One region of the Glutamicibacter sp. HZAU genome, then DNA from elsewhere that is predicted to be linked to it. Evidence: predicted binding sites of a transcription regulator. Region 1 holds the regulator's gene; the other holds the start of a gene.
The links. Region 1 encodes LexA, which represses DNA repair genes until DNA is damaged. Its sites were predicted from a motif close to TCGAACANNTGTTCGA; they were not measured.
Positions count from the first base shown of each region.

Region 2: a site for LexA is predicted at 2,085-2,100, ahead of EKH49_RS11785 (4-hydroxyphenylacetate 3-hydroxylase N-terminal domain-containing protein). Genes of this name have one in related genera too.

Region 1 is NZ_SCKZ01000002.1:427,363-431,650, reverse strand. It holds gene EKH49_RS04610 (histidinol-phosphate transaminase) at 1-130, opposite strand, end outside; gene EKH49_RS04605 (LysM peptidoglycan-binding domain-containing protein) at 211-564, opposite strand; gene lexA (transcriptional repressor LexA) at 823-1,542, shown strand; gene EKH49_RS04595 (glycoside hydrolase family 76 protein) at 1,599-2,645, opposite strand; gene EKH49_RS04590 (ATP-dependent DNA helicase) at 2,789-4,288, opposite strand, start outside.
Region 2 is NZ_SCKZ01000006.1:427,047-431,334, reverse strand. It holds gene EKH49_RS11790 (MmgE/PrpD family protein) at 1-542, opposite strand, end outside; gene EKH49_RS11785 (4-hydroxyphenylacetate 3-hydroxylase N-terminal domain-containing protein) at 550-2,046, opposite strand; gene EKH49_RS11780 (MFS transporter) at 2,294-3,664, shown strand; gene EKH49_RS11775 (LLM class flavin-dependent oxidoreductase) at 3,832-4,288, shown strand, end outside.

The DNA of each region.
Region 1 (4,288 bases):
GCAACGGATGGGTGTTCTCGTTGACGTTCAACTGGATCGGCACGTCAATTTGCGGTGCGCCATAAGGGGATAGCCCGCGGAGATTCTCACGCAAGGGCAGCTGACTCAAAAGTTCACTGCGGTCATTCACGCATCAAGTCTACGTGCGCAGCGAGCCCGCCAGTGAATCCGCTACGGCTGCAGGTAACAAACACTGGACAGCGGGGGAAGCTAGCCGGCAAGGACCGGAATCGACAAGGTATCTCCAACCTGGATTTCGCTGCCGTCCAAGGCGTTGAGCTCCGCGATGTGGCCAACTGCGGAAGTCACGTCGTAACCGGTGGCATAGTCGCGAGCCAAACTCCATAGCGTATCTCCGGGGATCACGGTGACATCGATGGTTCCAACCCCAGCAGGATCTTCTGCCGCGGCATGCGCGTCAGAGGCGAACATGGAGAAGAAGAAAGCAGCAGCGATCGTGAGTGCGAAAACGGGCATCCCCACCAGCACAGCCCAACCGCGGCGGTTGATGCGGATTTTCAGCGGCGCTTGGGTCTGATCTGAGTCAAGTGCGACGGTAGCCATGACGTTGTCTCCTCAAGAAATTCAAGTGATGCGAATTTTTATTCGAAAGAACTGATTCGAAAACTTGTTCGAACCTCGTATATCTGTTCTAACAGAGATTCGCGGAACTTGTCCAGAAGTTTTCGAACAAATCTTTGAAAGAAGCTCGCTTATCTACTAAGATTTCGAAGTAGACGAGCAATGAAAACATCTCACCATCTAGCTCCGACAGTTTGGACACGCAAACTTTCGAATGATTGCTAGGGAAGGCAAAATCTCATGTCAGCATCACAACGCACTCCCCGATCGAATGCACGTTCGCTGACGATTCGCCAAAAGAAGATCCTTGAGACGATCCAGCGGTCTATCGGCAAGAACGGTTATCCGCCATCGATGCGTGAGATTGGCGACGCTGTCGGACTCAAGAGTCTGTCGAGCGTGACCCACCAGTTGAGCCAGTTGGAAAAGCTCGGCTATATCCGTCGAGACCCACGCCGTCCGCGCGCGATGGAAATCCTGCTGCCGCTGCAATTGTCCGACGATGCCGAAAAGGCCGAGGCCTCGGAGCCGGTCGAGCCGGCTGCCAGCGAAGACGCCAAGATCATTGAGCTGAGCACTTCTGCTGACACCACCATGGTTCCGCTGGTTGGCCGTATTGCTGCTGGCGGTCCGATCCTGGCAGAACAGTCCGTCGAGGATGTTTTCTCGTTGCCTCGTCAGCTCGTGGGCCACGGCGAACTGTTCATGCTCAAGGTGTCCGGCGATTCAATGGTTGACGCCGCGATTTGCGACGGCGACTGGGTAGTTGTCCGCCGACAGCAGACGGCAGACAACGGCGACATCGTCGCAGCCCTGCTGGACGAGGAAGCGACCGTCAAGACCTTCCGGCAGCGTGATGGGCATACTTGGCTGCTTCCGCAGAACTCGCGCTACGAACCGATTTTGGGTGATGCAGCAAAGATCATGGGACGCGTCGTCTCGGTCATGCGCTCGCTCTAGATTTCGTGTGGATATTGCGCTGGTGCTTGGCACCAGCGCAATTTTCGTTTAATCAGCTACTCGCCGGCCTCGAGCTCGATCTGGGCGGCCGCGGCGAAGATCATCCAGCGCTGGACTGCCGTCGAGAGCCGGCGCGGTTCCTGGTCGATCAGATGGCCTGCAGTTGCCGTGACCAGTTGCCTGGCCTGCTCCCTGCTTGCTGCTTCCAAGCGGTGATCTTTCGCGGCGAGGGCCAGATACCGGCACAGGATTCCGGCAAAAAGGTTCCCGTCTCCCCCGCGGTTGAACGCGAGTACTCCGGGCGCGGAAGACAGCGAGTGCGTGGTCGCATCGATCAGCACCTGGGCGTGAGCCAGATCGGCTGGCTCGCCAAGCTCAAGCAACGCGCCTAGCACCGTGCCCTGGTTATAGGTATAGATCGCTGGCTCCACCGTATGCCCCTGGCTGGCCAACCGCAGCCCGTCCAAATACAGCCCACGCTCGGCGCTGAACAGGTTCTTCTCCAGCCATTGGAGAACCTGCCGTGCGGTGTCCTTCTGTCCGGTTCGGCCGAAGAACAGGGCTGCCGGCCCATTGGCCGGCGTATTCTTGAAATCCCGTTTTTTCGACCAGTACAGGCCGCCGCCCAGCACCTCGTCCATGCCAGCTTGAAGCTGTTCTCCCAGCACCCGCATTGCAGTCCGAGCAGCGTGGTTTCCTTCTCCCGTCACGGCCAGCGTGAACTGCGCCAGACGGCCGCTGGCCAAGGCAAGCCACGCCATATCGTCGAAGAAGTAGTTGGGCAGCATCCCGAAGTTGCGAATTCGAATGCCACGCAACAGATGATTGGCCCGGGCCAGCTCGGCACGCGCCGATTCCGCGTCGCCTGCTGCCAGATAGGAGTGGCCGTCATCAATGATGGCATCCAGATAATGCGCCTGCCACCAATAGTTCCACTCCGAAAACGGGTGCGCGCAGCCATTGAGATCGCTGAGCAAGCTTCCGTCGCGCAACCGGTGCGCCCTGCTGTAGTTCTGCCCAATCCAGGTTCCGGGCAGCCGCAAGAGGCGCCGTCCGAAACGCTGGTGGGTGTCGATGGCGGCTTGGTGTGCCAATTCCTGCATGGACTCCATGGTGCCTTCCGGTTCACGCGGCATCAGTTCTTGTCACAGACCTTAGTGCATCTCCAACCATCCTGCTGATAGTGCTTAAAGAACTTGAGCTGCCCCAAGTCCAAGGACAGCTCAAGTTCATGCTCTGGCTGCAGCTATTTCCCGTCCGGGTTCAAACGCTGGAGAACTCCGGTGATGACCTTCTTGTCGACAGTCGGCCACATCGGCGGCAGGGTCGCTTTCAAGAAGCTGCCGTACCGTGCAGTGGCCATGCGCGAATCGAGGATCGCCACCACGCCCTTGTCCCCGACCGAACGGATCAGGCGTCCAGCGCCCTGGGCCAGTCGAATCGCGGCATGGGTGGCGGCCACCTGCATGAAGCCGTTGCCGCCATGCTTGGCCACGTCCTCGGAACGGGCTTTGGAGATCGGGTCGTCCGGGCGCGGGAACGGGATCTTGTCGATGATGACCAGCCGGCAGGAATCTCCTGGCACGTCCACGCCCTGCCACAGGGTCATGGTTCCGAACAGGCAGGTGTCGCGTTCGCTGCTGAACTGCTCGACCAGCGACTTCATGCTGCCCTCGCCCTGGCACAGGATCTCCACGTCCAGGCGTTCGCGCAAGATGCTTGCCGCTTCTTCGGCGGAGCGTTTCGAAGTGAACAGAGCCAGTGCACCGCCGCCGGAGGCCTTGATGAGATCCTCGATCTCATCCAGCGTCTCGGCGGCCAGTTGGCGGCCCGGCTTGGGCAGATGCTTGGCTACGTACAGGATGCCCTGCTTCGGGTAATCGAAGGGACTGCCGACGTCCACGCCGGTCCAGGACGGAGCCCCGGCGCCCATCAGACCCAGGGAGCCTGCGACCGAGTCGAACTGCGAGCCGATAGCCAAGGTAGCGCTGGTCAAGACGACCGTGCGCCCGTCGAAAAGCCCTTCGCGCAGCTTGCCGGCAACGGACAACGGAGCAACGTTCAACGTGGCTGGCTGGGTCTCGTCAGCTTCGACGTAGCCCCGGCCTTCGACAAACTCCCGCGGACGGGTGGTGTACAGCACCTCGCGGCGCTCTTCGGATTCGAGCATGCGAATCGCATCGTCCATCACCGCCTGCAGCTGGGAGCGGGCGGTCTGACGGCCACCGTCAGCCGGAGCATTGGCTTCGGGCTTGGACAGCGCCAACGCCAGCCGGGCCTGTTCCACGATGTCGTTCAGGGCAATGCCCATGTCTTCGCGCAGGCCATGTTCCAGCAGTCCCGTGGGCACACCGGTCAACGACTTCTCCAAGCGGTTCGCCGCCTTGACCATCTCGTCCACGTTCACTCCGCAATGGCGTTTGGCGCCGCCAGCCGCGGTGAGCACCATGCGTGCGGAGAGTGCCCCGGACACCGAGCTGGTCACGCGGTCTTGCAGTTCGTGGGCCTCATCGATGATTGCGACTTCGAAGTCCGGGAGGACCGAAAGCCCCTCGAAGGCCGATACCGCCAGCAGGGCGTGGTTGGTAATGACCACGTCCGCCTCCGCGGCACGGGCACGAGCCATCTCCGAGAAGCATTCATCAGCCATCGGGCACTTCTGCGACCCCAAGCACTCCATGGCCGAAACCGAGACCTGCTTCCACGCCTTGTCGCTGACCCCGGGCACCAGCTCATCGCGGTCACC
Region 2 (4,288 bases), on a different contig from region 1:
AGCCCGAGCATTCGGCTGGCGATGAACGCGGCGGCCAGGGTATTGAGCGTACCGGTATTGTCCTGCCCCGAGTACACATCGAAGCCGCCGGCGATGGCCAAGCGGGCTGCCAGGTCATCACCCAGCGCCAGCGCGGCCAAGGTTTCTTCGCCGCTCGCCCCGGTCGTTTCGGCCAGGGCCAGCACGACGGCCACGGTGGTGCCGGAAATATGGGCTGCCACCTGCTTGCCGGCTGGGCCTTCGGCTTCCACCGGCTCGAAGTCGAAGGACCGGATCAAGGCAGCATTCACGAAGGCCGCCGAGGTGGCCGGAAGCTTGATTCCGGTCCCCAGCACGGTGGCTTCTTCACCGCTGCCCCAGGCTTTGGCTACCTCGATGAGGCCCGCCGCATCATCGGCACGGTGGCCTGCTACTCCGACTCCCACGGAGTCGAGCAGGCGCTGGTTCACACGCTGGATCGTTTCCTCCGGCAGCTGGGCGTACTGGGTTTCCAGCAGGTGCTCCAGCAGCGCATCGAGCACATCGGGCGTCGGGTTAGCCATGATTTCCTCAGGCGCGCGTTGCCGCGGCGTCGAGGTCCAGTCCGGACTGCTCTGCCAGAACCGGGTCGATGCCCAACTCCGCGAACATCGCCTCGAAGGCACCGGTTTCGCCCTTCATCTGGGCCTTGCGGTGGTCCAGGCCGCGGGCACGGCCCACCGAGCCCAGGTAGAAGCGCTCGTAGAGCTCGATGCGGCTGCCCAGCGCGGATCCGGCGAAGTCCCACGCGGTGCGGAAGATCTTGGCGCGTTCCTCCGGCGCAATGCCGTTGGCCCCTGGCAGGTACTTCTTCAGCAGTGGGCCCAGGCGAGGATCCTCGAAGGCGGACGCGGTCGGGGTGGCCAGCAGGTTGTGCGAGCCCATCGACTTGATGATGTCGTTCACGCGTGCCATCCAGATTGGCATCATGGTGCGCAGCGCGGAGATGTCATCGTGGCAGAAGAACGCTCCGCCGCCCCATTCCGAGGCGTTGACCTCGGCCGAGTGGATCACGGCGCGGGCGATGCGCAGGTAGGAGTAGATTTCTCCGAGCATCGCAGCGGTGTCCGGCTTGGTATCGGTGGCGGTGACCTTGGCCATCTGCACGCACAGGTCATAAGCGAATTCGAGCTTCACCGATGCGCGGATGGCGGTCTGCTGCTGGGTGTTTCCGGTGGCGGTGCCGGCATTCAGGGAGTTGTAGACATCCAGCTGGCCGTCGATGAAGACGCGGTCCCACGGAACCAGCACGTCGTCGAAGATGATGACCGCATCCTGCTCGTCGAAGCGCGAGGAGAATGGCTTGTCCACCACTGGCTGGTCCACGCCGTAGTGGTCGCGGCATACCGAAACCACGCCCTTGGTGGCGACCGGGATGGCGAAGGACAGCGCGTATTCCTCGAAGCCCTTCTGGATCGGCACGGCCGGGTAGACGTAGAGCTCGTCGGCGATGGGGCCCAGGGTGGCGAGCATCTTCGCGCCGCGCACGATCAGGCCTTCTTCGGTGCGGTCCACCACGCGCAGGGTCAGTTCTTCATTGATGCCCTGCAGCTCGCCGACCGACTTGTCGATGGCCGCATGCACGATGGTGTGGGTCAGGGCCAGGTCCTTCTCCTGGACCAGGCGCCAGTAGTTCTGCAGGCGCTCGAAGTAGACCGGGTTCCCGGACTTGGCGAAGATGTCCGGACGCGAAGCATGGCCGGCCAGCACGACGTTGACGTAGTCGGGAGTGCGGCCAAGCATGCCGTTGGAGTAGCGGGCCAGGCGGTCGAAGGCGCGGTGGCGGCGTGCGATGTCTTCCGCGTTCTTCGGGCGAAGCAGCGAGACGTTATGCTGCTCGCCGGTCTCTTCATCGACCATCAGGCAGTCATCTGCATACTTGTGCTGGTAGTCGAAGTACGCTGCCATGCCGTTGATCGAGCCGGCAAATGCCGGGTGCTCGGTGACGTCAATGCGCTGATCTCCCAGCCAGACCTCGCGGGAATCCTTGAGCCCTGCCAGGTACTGCTCTCCAGTGCGTGCACTCATCTTTGCTGCTCCTTTATCGGGCGTCCCGCCACGCGGGTTCAAAAATATATTCTGTGCATCAGTTTATATAACTTCTGTGACCCAGATCAAGTCACTCGCTGAAGAAATTTTTCAAAACCGCGGAATTCCGCGGTTTTTACCTCTTCAAGAAAATATTATTAGTCTTAAAATGCGTAAAAATTGGACAGCGCGAGTGAAATAAGCCACTATGGCTTAAGTCACATCAGCGAAAAGGAAGGGTTCTCAGGTGTCCTCATCACAGCAGAACCGCCCAGCACAGGCAATGGAGCCCAGCGACTCCCTCAATACCAAGGATTTGCGCCGCATTCTCGGTTCCAGCTTCTTGGGCAGTGTCATCGAGTATTACGACTTCATCTTGTACGCCACCGCGGCGTCGCTGATTTTCGACAAGGTTTTCTTCAGCAACCTGACCCCTGGCTTGGCTCTCTTCGCCTCCTTCGGCACCCTGGCTGTCGGATACATCGCCCGCCCGCTGGGCGGCATTGTCTTCGGCCACTTCGGCGACCGCTTGGGACGCAAGAAGATGCTGGTGCTGTCCATGATGATGATGGGCGTGGCCACCGTTGCCATTGGCCTGCTGCCTACGACGGCAACCATTGGCGCGGCCGCTCCGGTCATCCTGGTCCTGCTCCGCGTGATCCAGGGTGTAGCAGTCGGCGGCGAATGGGGCGGCGCCACCTTGATGGCCTTGGAACACGCCCCGGCTTCCAAGCGCGGCTTCGCAGCTTCCTTCGCCAATGCCGGAGCTCCGGCCGGCGGCCTGCTGGCGACCTTCCTGGTTTCCTTCGTCTCCTTCTCCACCGGTGATGCGTTCCTTGAATGGGGCTGGCGCATTCCGTTCATCTTCTCGGCAGTCCTGATCATCATCGGCATGGTCATCCGCCTGAAGGTGGCAGAAACCCCAATTTTCCAGGAAATGGATGCGAAAGCCGCCGAACGCCAGCAGGAACGCAAGACCCCGATCTCGCTGGTACTGAAGAACCACTCCCGCACCGTCATCATTACCCTGATCGCTTCGCTCGGCTTCTACACCTGCCAGGGCGTCCTGACCTCATGGGGCGTTTCCGAAGCCGCGGCCCAAGGCGTGGACCGCTCCTTCGTGCTGAACACCAAGGGCTACGCGGCCATGGTCACCATCGTGGTCTGCTTCTTGGCCGCCAAGCTCTCGGACAAGTACGGACGCAAGACCATCCTGACCATCGGCGGCACAGCCGGTATCCTGTGGGCTTTCCCCGCGGTCTTCCTGATGAGCAATGGCACCGGCTGGGGCTTCGCAGTAGCAGTGATCGTCGGCAATGGCGTCATCCAGGGCATTCTCGCCGGACCGATTGGCGCTTACATCTCCGAGCTGTTCCCGGCCGATGTCCGCTATACCGGCGCGTCGCTGGCCTACCAGGGATCCTCAACCCTCGGTGCCGGCTTCACCCCGATGATCTGCACCGCGCTGGCCGTCAGCTTCGGCATCACCGCGGTTGGCATCTTCTGGGTGGCGATCCTGGTGATCGGACTGATCGCAATCCGCATCAGCCCGGAAGGCGCCGCATTGTCTCCGAAGACCGCTGGCTCAGCATCGGCCGACGCAAAGCTGAACGCCTAACCCCACCGCCGGTCCGCGTACCTGTGGGTACGCGGACCAGTTTTTGACTTCTAACATCAATTTTTCTGAATGCCATGGCACAAAAGTTCTCTATTTACTACTTTGTGGACTCTTGTAAACATGGATTCAGTGCTTCCCGTCGCATTCGCAGGAAAGGATGAGTTTCAATGACTCCCAAGAACCCCCAGCACATGGTGCTCACCACCTTCATGCTGCCAGCTGGCTACCACAAGGACTCGTGGCGCATGGACGGCTCGCGCTCCGATGAGCTGGCCAACCTGGAATTCGTCTACGACCTGACCAAGATGGCTGAAGACGCCAAGCTTGATGCCATCTTCTTTGGCGACATCGTCCATGCCAACACCGTGATGCGCGGCGACATCAAGATGAACGGCTTCTACGAGCCCATCTCGGTACTGTCCGCACTGGCAGCACGCACCAAGAACATTGGCCTGATCGGCACCGTCTCCACCTCCTTCTCGGAGCCATACAACCTGGCCCGGCAGATGGCCGGCCTGGACCACATGTCAGGTGGACGCGCAGGCTGGAACATCGTGACCAGCTCCGATGGCTTCCAGAACTTCGGCATGGACAGCGCCCCGGATCCAGCTACCCGCTACCGCC